DNA from 2 places in the Lacrimispora xylanolytica genome. Region 2 is predicted to be linked to the other one. Evidence: predicted binding sites of a transcription regulator. Region 2 holds the regulator's gene; the other holds the start of a gene.
The links. Region 2 encodes NrdR, which represses ribonucleotide reductase genes. Its sites were predicted from a motif close to CACAANATNTTGTG; they were not measured.
Positions count from the first base shown of each region.

Region 1 (4,434 bases), 160 kb from region 2:
GTCGCCTGTATGGAGGATGAGGTAAACCACTGCCATCGTGCAGATATCTGTGCAAGCCTTATGGTATGGAAGAAGCTGGACGACGCAATCTCCGGTGTCATCGACAATATTACCCTTGCTGACCTGGTGGAAGAACAAAGAAGATTGGACCGTGAATATCATCATTATGAGATATAGTATCCGTAATACCCATACTTTAGCATGGAAATGCGCCTTGAGCGGCCTTTAAAGCCAGTCAAGACGCATTTTTTTATATACTCTTCTAAGGCCGTTCTTTATAACTGCCCTGCCCGCTCTGCATACTTTCTAATATCAGAAGCATTGGTAATCTTATGAATCAGACCTTCCTTTACCACTACCAGCGTAGGCGCCTGCATGATCCCAAGGGCTTGCGCCAGTTCTGCATTTTCCTCTGCATCCACAGTTTCATATTCTACATGTTCCAGGAATTCCTTTGCCGTACGGCAGTTTGGACATGTCTTTGTGGTAAACAGATATGCTCCCGTTGGAATCTCTGTTTTCTTAGTAAGTACCTTCTGTGCTTTTTCCTCAGAGGATACCTTATTCTTTGAAAGACCCAGCGGATTGTAGGTGATCCGGTTTTTATATTCCTGGGTTTTTCCCTCATTCCAGTTCTGCACCGGACGGTAATAACCAGTAATCCGGCTGTATACTTCTGCCGGTTTTTCACAGTGGGGACAGATCTTATGCTCTCCTGATAAGTACCCGTGCTCCGCACAAATGGAATAGGTCGGGGACATGGTATAATAAGGCAGCTTATAATGCTCCGCTATGGTTTTTACCAGCTTGGCAGCCGCCTGCCAGTCCGGGAGCTTCTCTCCTAAAAACGCATGGAATACCGTTCCGGAGGTATAAAGCGTCTGAAGCTCATCCTGGATATCCAGAGCATCAAAGATATCTGCCGTAAACTCCACAGGAAGGTGGGAGCTGTTGGTATAGTAAGGAGTATCTCCTTCCTTCCCGGCAGTCTTAATTCCCGGATAGCGCTCTTTATCATGCTTGGCAAGACGGTAAGCCGTGGATTCTGCCGGAGTTGCTTCCAGGTTATAAAGGTCGCCGTATTGTTCCTGATAATCAGAGAGCCTTTCTCTCATATGGTTTAATACGTCTTTTGTAAACTTCTGAGTTCTTGCCTTTGATAAATCTTCTTTCAGCCACCTGGCATTTAACCCTACTTCGTTCATTCCGATTAAGCCTATGGTGGAGAAATGATTTTCAAAGGTGCCAAGATACCGTTTGGTATAGGGATAGAGGCCCTGGTTTAAAAGCTTCGTAATGACCTCACGCTTTACCTTTAAGGATCTGGCGGAAATATCCATCATGTGATCCAGACGACTCATAAAGTCGGCTTCATCCTTAGCCAGATAAGCGATTCTTGGCATATTAATGGTCACGACGCCTACAGAACCGGTACTTTCCCCAGAGCCGAAGAAGCCTCCAGTCTTTCTTCTAAGTTCCCGCAGATCAAGGCGTAAGCGGCAGCACATGCTTCTTACATCGCTTGGCTCCATGTCGCTGTTTATATAGTTAGAAAAATAAGGAGTTCCATACTTGGATGTCATTTCAAAAAGAAGTCGGTTGTTTTCTGTATCGGACCAGTCAAAATCCTTTGTAATGGAATAGGTGGGAATGGGATACTGGAAGCCTCTTCCATTGGCATCCCCTTCGATCATGGTCTCGATAAACGCTTTATTGACCATATCCATTTCCTGTTTGCAGTCTTTGTACTTAAAATCCATCTCTTTTCCACCTACGATGGCATTAAGTTCTGCCATATCAGATGGTACCGTCCAGTCCAGAGTGATATTGGAAAAGGGTGCCTGTGTTCCCCAGCGGCTTGGAGTGTTTACGCCGAAAATAAAGCTCTCAATGCATTTTTTCACTTCCCCATATGGTAAGTTATCTGCCTTTACAAAAGGTGCCAGATACGTATCAAAGGAGGAAAATGCCTGTGCGCCAGCCCATTCATTCTGCATGATTCCGAGGAAATTAACCATCTGATTGCATAGCACAGATAAATGCTTTGCCGGTGAAGAGGTAATCTTACCTGGAATACCGCCAAGGCCTTCCATCAAAAGCTGCTTTAAGGACCAGCCTGCACAATAACCGGTCAGCATGGATAAATCATGAATATGTACATCTGCATTTCTATGAGAATCTGCAATTTCCTGATCGTATATTTCTGACAGCCAGTAATTTGCCGTAACAGCACCGGAATTACTTAAGATCAGACCTCCTACGGAATATGTAACCGTAGAGTTTTCCTTGACTCTCCAGTCCTCCACCTTCACATAGCTGTTTACCACATCTTTGTAATCCAGAATCGTATTCTTCATATTCCGGACTTTTTCTCTCTGCTTTCTGTAAAGGATATAAGCCTTTGCCACATCTGTATATCCGGCCTGCTCTAACACGTGCTCCACACTGTCCTGAATTTCCTCCACAGATACCTGGCTTTCTGACATCTTGGTCTGGAAATCTGCTGTTACCCGGAGAGACAACAACTGTAAAATCTCATCGTTATACTCTTTTTGTGTCGCCTTAAACGCTTTCTTAATGGCTTCTGTGATCTTAACTAGGCTGAATTCAGCTATTTCCCCATCTCTTTTAACCACCTGGATCATTAAAACCTAACTCCTTTCCTATAAGAACCCCTTTTTGACTTCAAAATTAAAACACAAAAGTATTATAACAGAGCGAAATAAAAAACACAATATGTAGATTGGTTTTTTAACACCACTTCTACATATTGTGTTTTCTTTCGTCGTTAATTACATCGGCTCTGCCTTATAAACTGGCAAACAACTCCGATGGTACATAAGCACTTACATAGATACCGTCGTCCCGGTATTCTTCTGCTAACAGCTGTCCATACTTACGGATCAGCTGGATCTTACCTGCTTCGTTGTAGGAATAGACTTTTTCTAGATGTATTTTCTGATTTCGTAAAATCGTTTCCACAAGGCTTAAAAGCTCATCAAGCCCCTCTCCTGTCCTGGCCGAAATCTTCACCTGATGATCAGAGGTAACGTCCCGAAGAGTGGTTTGAGGGTCTGCTGCATCCATTTTGTTAAAAACAGTTACCATCACCTTATCGCTGACCTTCAGCTCCCTGAGGGTCTCATACACTACATACATCTGCATATCCATGTTAGGATTTGAGGCATCTACCACGTGAAGGATGATATCACTGTATTTTGCCTCCTCCAGCGTACTTTTAAAGGCTTCAATCAGATGATGAGGCAGTTTTCTAATAAATCCTACGGTATCCGTAAGAAGTATCTGCTGTCCGCCAGGAAGGTTTAGGTTTCTGGTGGTAGGATCCAGTGTCGCAAACAGCTTGTCCTCAGCCAGAATTCCTGCATCAGTAAGCCGGTTAAGCAACGTGGATTTACCCGCATTGGTATAACCTACGATGGCAGCCACGGTTACGTGATTTTTGTCCCTCTGCTGCCTTGCGACTTCCCGGTGGCGTTTTACATCCTCAAGCTCCGCTTTCAAGATACTGATTCGGTCGTGTATCAAACGGCGGTCCATCTCCAGCTTCTTCTCACCAGGTCCCCTGGTTCCGATTCCGCCTCCCAGACGGGATAAAGAGCTTCTGAGCCCCACCAGACGGGCAGCCCTGTATTTTAACTGGGCAAGCTCTACCTGAATCTTTCCCTCTCTGGTACTGGCCCTGGCAGCAAAGATATCGAGGATTACCATGGTTCGGTCCATCACCTTCATATCCAGTGCCTGTTCCAGATTTCGAAGCTGTGCAGGAGAGAGCTCATCATCACAAACCACACCTGTAGCATCAAGCTCCCACGCCCGTTCCTTCACCTCCTGGATCTTGCCCTTTCCAAGATAGGTTCCTGGATGGATCCGTTCCCGGTTCTGTATCATCTTATCCACAGTCACTGCTCCCGCTGTTTTCACAAGCTCTTCCAGCTCATCAACGGAAGCAATGGTATCATCCCCATCCCCTGTACTGACAGCGATGAGTATGACCTTTTCTTCTATTTCTTTTAAATCAATTAGTTCTCCCATAGATTCAACCAACCTATCTCGTCTTTAAAAACGTGATCTCCCGCTCCGCGGCCTCATCTGGACCGTGAACGGAGACATACTTCTGCATCAATGTCAGGGCCTCTTTAAAATCTCCCTTATACTCCCTGGCAACTGCCTGATTAAATAAGAGCTCAGGCACCTCACCGCTGTCTTCGGAGGAAAGACCCCGGTCAAAATAACTTAAGGCGGAATCATAGTCTTTCTTTGCCATACTTAAAAGCCCCAGCTGATTGTAGAGTCTGGCACCCTTTTGCCCTGCTGTTAAAGCCTCCTGATACAGAGCCATGGCATCCTCTATCGCTCCGTTCTTTTCCATAAGAGCTCCTACGGATAGAAGGGCATTTAGTTTTCCCGGGGATT
Region 1 is NZ_CP113524.1:1,806,985-1,811,418, reverse strand. It holds gene OW255_RS08525 (RrF2 family transcriptional regulator) at 1-177, shown strand, start outside; gene OW255_RS08520 (ribonucleoside triphosphate reductase) at 276-2,645, opposite strand; gene hflX (GTPase HflX) at 2,809-4,053, opposite strand; gene OW255_RS08510 (tetratricopeptide repeat protein) at 4,067-4,434, opposite strand, start outside.
Region 1: OW255_RS08520 (ribonucleoside triphosphate reductase) is a predicted target of NrdR. The motif match lies at 2,762-2,775, and genes of this name have one in related genera.

Region 2 (4,434 bases):
TTTTATCACCCTGCTCAACAAACAGAGGAACATACACAATTGCTCCGGTCTCAACGGTAGCTGGTTTTGTAGCGCCCTGTGCGGTATCACCCTTAAAGCCTGGTTCTGTATCTGTGATTACTAACTCAACAAATAACGGAGGCTCTACGGAATATACCTTACCATTATAGGAACATACCTTAACCGTCTCATTCTCTTTTACGAACTTAAGTGCATCACCAATTACTTCATTGCTTAATGCAACCTGCTCGTAAGTACTTGTATCCATAAAATTATGAAGATCTCCATCAGCATACAGATACTGCATATCTACTCTGTCGATTCTTGCCTGTGGAAACTTTTCTGTCGGGCGGAATGTGCGTTCGTTGATGCCTCCGTTTACCACATCTCTAATTTTTGTTCTTACGAAAGCAGCACCCTTTCCAGGTTTTACGTGCTGGAACTCAATAATCTGATAAACAGTACCATCGATCTCCAATGTGATACCGTTTCTAAAATCACCCGCTGATATCATAAATGATATTCCTCCTTGAATTTCTCTTCTTAACCTTTTATATTCTATACTATAACAAACGCATTTTCAACCGTTTTTTTGCAAATATCTCCATTTTCTCCCCAGAAAGAGCTTATCTTCCCGTTAAAAAGTCCATGGCCAAAGCATATCCTTTCAGTCCAAGACCGACAACTTGTCCCGTACACACTGGTGCTGTAACGGACAAATGACGGAACTCTTCTCTTTTATGGACATTGGATATATGAACTTCGATTTTGGGAATCTCTACAGATCCTAAGGCATCCCGCAGTGCATAGCTATAATGTGTAAACGCACCCGGATTGATGATAATACCCTCTGTACCGTTATGATACGCCTCCTGAATCTTGTCAATGAGCCCGCCTTCATAGTTACTTTGGTAGACTTCCAGCTCATGACCTTCCTCTTTTGCCTTCCCTTCCAGGGAGGTAACCAGGGAATTGTAATCTTCACTTCCATAGATTCCTTTTTCCCGAATCCCTAAAAAGTTAATATTAGGCCCGTTTAAAACAAGAATTTTCATAGATTTTCTTCTGCCTTTCCTCCTACCGGTCAAAATAATGGCAGACATTTGCGAATTCTCAATTTCTATTATATCCGAAAAGCTGCCTTTTAGCCCGGAAGAAGACTTTTTTTCAATGGTTACATGACTTTCTTCTTATCTCTATGGTAAAAAAATAAGACTACGGCTTCCAAATACCTCTTTAACACAATCTGAATTTCTTCCTTGGGATTGATGGGTCTTACCAGTATACTGTAGATGCCTGCTCTTTTTGCACCAAAAACATCTGTGAACAGCTGATCTCCGACAAAAATAGTGGTTTCCTTATTGGTACCCATTACGTTCATGGCCCTGTGATAGCCAGCGATGCCAGGCTTGTTTCCTTTAAAGATATAGTCGGTGCTTCCTGATGCACGTGCAAAGGAAGCAACTCTTGGTTCTTTGTTGTTGGAAAGGAGACAAGACTTAAGCCCGATTTCATTTAAACGGGCAAAAAGCTTTTTTGCCCTTTCATCTGCTGGTGCACCATGAGGGACCAAAGTATTGTCAATATCAAAAATCACACCACGGATTCCGCTTTTATATAAGCGCTCATAAGGAATGTCGTATGCGGATACCACATCTTCGTCCGGATAAAATGTATTAAACATAACTCTCCTACTTCTTTAACAATTTTCCTATTTCTTCTATAAACGTATTCACATCTTTAAATTCCCGATATACAGAAGCAAATCGTACATAAGCCACCTCATCGACCTCCTGCAACTTCTTCATCACAAGCTCACCAATGACGGTGCTTTCCACTTCTTTTTCTTCCCGGTTAAAAACTTGCAGCTCCACTTCATCGACCATGGAATCAATCTGCTGGGATGACACAGGCCTCTTATGGCAGGAATGCAAAATCCCTGACTCTATCTTCGAACGGTCATAGACCTCTCTGGAACGATCCTTCTTAATTACCATGAGAGGCATGGTCTCAAGCTTCTCATAAGTTGTAAAGCGCTTCCCGCATTTCTCGCACTGTCTGCGCCGCCTGATGGAACTGTTGTCATCCGCTGGTCTTGAATCAATGACCTTAGTATCTGCCTCGTTGCAAAATGGACATTTCACGCCTCTATCCTCCTATCTTACGGACTGTATTATATTATGTATATCATAACTTACATTCCGCAGATTGACAAGCCCATCTTCTACTATATCCCGCATTTTTCCGTTGCTTTATCCAGATCCACATTTACAAGGATAATATCCGGTCCTACCTGTCTGATATCGCAGAAGGGAATGATATACTCTTTTTCTCTTACCAAAAAGCCGCAAAAGCAGCCTGGGCCTGGGACAATGATCGCCAGGAGACACCCCGTATCCATATCAAAATCCACATCGCCCACATACCCCAGTCGTCTGCAGTCACAGATATTTATCACTTCTTTTGCCTTAAGATCACAAATGCGCATAGATACACCTCCTACAATGCTTAGTGTATTCTATGCGCACAAAAACCAGGTGACACGGTTTAGAAATGATTTTAGTAATTCTGCATGGATTCGTAGGAATGATCCACCTGACTTACAGGTACACTCTCTGTTTTATCTGCCTTAATGTCAAGGTAAAACTCCGTAAATGTACATTGAATATAAGGCATGATCCATAATAATCCAATTCCCATAGAAGCATATCCAAGCAACATCATTCCGGTAAAGCTTAACATGATGTAGAAAAAGCGTCCTTTGTTCCCCTTCATAAGTTCTACACTTTCCCGTAAGCATTGAAGCACTCCTTTATCCGTTGATTCAATCAGGATAAATAAGCACTGGGAAAAATAAATAGTGGTCATGATGCAGCCAACTAAAAGTGCAATATACATAAGGAATAGAAGCACAATCATGATCGGAATAAAATCTGTAATCATTGAAACAACAAATACGACCATGAAAGGTATCCCTAAGATAATTCCTATAAGAAATAACAATAGATGAATGCCTAAAAATTTCAAAGGTTTATTTTTCAATGCAAAGGCCAGATCAGATATGCCATATTTCTGGTCCGTAGTTATGTTAAGAAACATCTTTATGTAACCAGGCATTAGCAAAGCCATAACTGCTGTATATATGATACCGAAAAGGATTGTAAAAATCTGAAATAATGCAAATCCTATTCCAGAGTCTAATCCATCGTAAAAAAGCCTTTCACTTGTTGCGCCGAAAATAACAGAGAAAATAATAAACACAGTAAAAAGAACAGATAAAATAGCTCCAATGATCAGGCCTGCCCCTATACTTATGGGGTATTTTCCTTTTAATTTTCTTCTAGCCCGTAATTTAAGCTCCGCAGATGTGGTCTTCATTAAAATACACCTCCTCTGTCAATATATCCTCCAGCCATTAATACTAAATATACCATAAGTAATAAGAACATGAGGACAAAGGAAATGATTGAAGTAATAAGACCTGCCTTCGCATATCCTTCCATTTTGTCTTCTGTCCTGGATAACAACGCAAACAAGATACCAAGGCTTGCGAATATGAAGCCACCATAAATACAGCAGCATGTGACAAGACTCAGTATTCCCATAACCAATGAGGCAAGTGCCATGGTGCTTTGAGAAGCCCTTACTTGCTGAGGGGCGACATTCTGTGCATTCCAGCTGGGTTCTTCTGTCTTTAAGGTATCAGGATATGTATCCTCCCTTTGTTCCACTGATGGTTCATTGTTATAATCTTTTTGATTCTCTTGATCCATATAGTTTCAACTCCCTTTTGTAATCTTATATAGATTATACAATAATTAAAGGAATCTGTAAATTCAATTATTTGCATACTATATATAAAAAACGCCATGAACCAGATAGCTGCCGATTCATGGCGTCTCGTTTCTTTTTAATAATTACACTTAGAATGAAGGAACAACTGCTCCATCATACTTATCATTGATGAATTTCTTTACCTCTTCACTTGTAAGTGCTTCTACAAGCGCTTTTGTCTTTTCGTTGCTCTCATCGCCGGAACGAACTGCTACGATATTGCTGTAACGAGTTGCTGCCACTGATTTTGCATCTTCTACTGCTAAAGCTTCTGATACCTTTAAACCAGCCTCAATGGCATAGTTTCCGTTAATAACTGCAACATCAACATCTCCAAGAGAACGTGGAAGCTGAGCTGCTTCTACTTCAATGATCTTAAAGTTCTTTTCATTTTTAACAATATCATTCTTAGTTGCTTCCAGTTCTACGCCTTCCTTAAGTTCGATGAGACCATTGTCTGCCAAAAGAAGAAGTGCTCTTGCTTCATTGGAAACATCGTTAGGAACTGCAATCTGTGCCCCTTCTTTCAGCTCTTCCAGGGATTTCGTCTTACCTGCATAAATACCAAAAGGCTCATAGTGAATCGCTGCTGCACTGACA
Region 2 is NZ_CP113524.1:1,963,578-1,968,011, reverse strand. It holds gene efp (elongation factor P) at 1-514, opposite strand, end outside; gene aroQ (type II 3-dehydroquinate dehydratase) at 627-1,055, opposite strand; gene OW255_RS09230 (YqeG family HAD IIIA-type phosphatase) at 1,175-1,684, opposite strand; gene nrdR (transcriptional regulator NrdR) at 1,692-2,144, opposite strand; gene OW255_RS09220 (PRC-barrel domain-containing protein) at 2,228-2,488, opposite strand; gene OW255_RS09215 (DUF975 family protein) at 2,560-3,378, opposite strand; gene OW255_RS09210 (DUF4190 domain-containing protein) at 3,378-3,773, opposite strand; gene OW255_RS09205 (MetQ/NlpA family ABC transporter substrate-binding protein) at 3,924-4,434, opposite strand, start outside.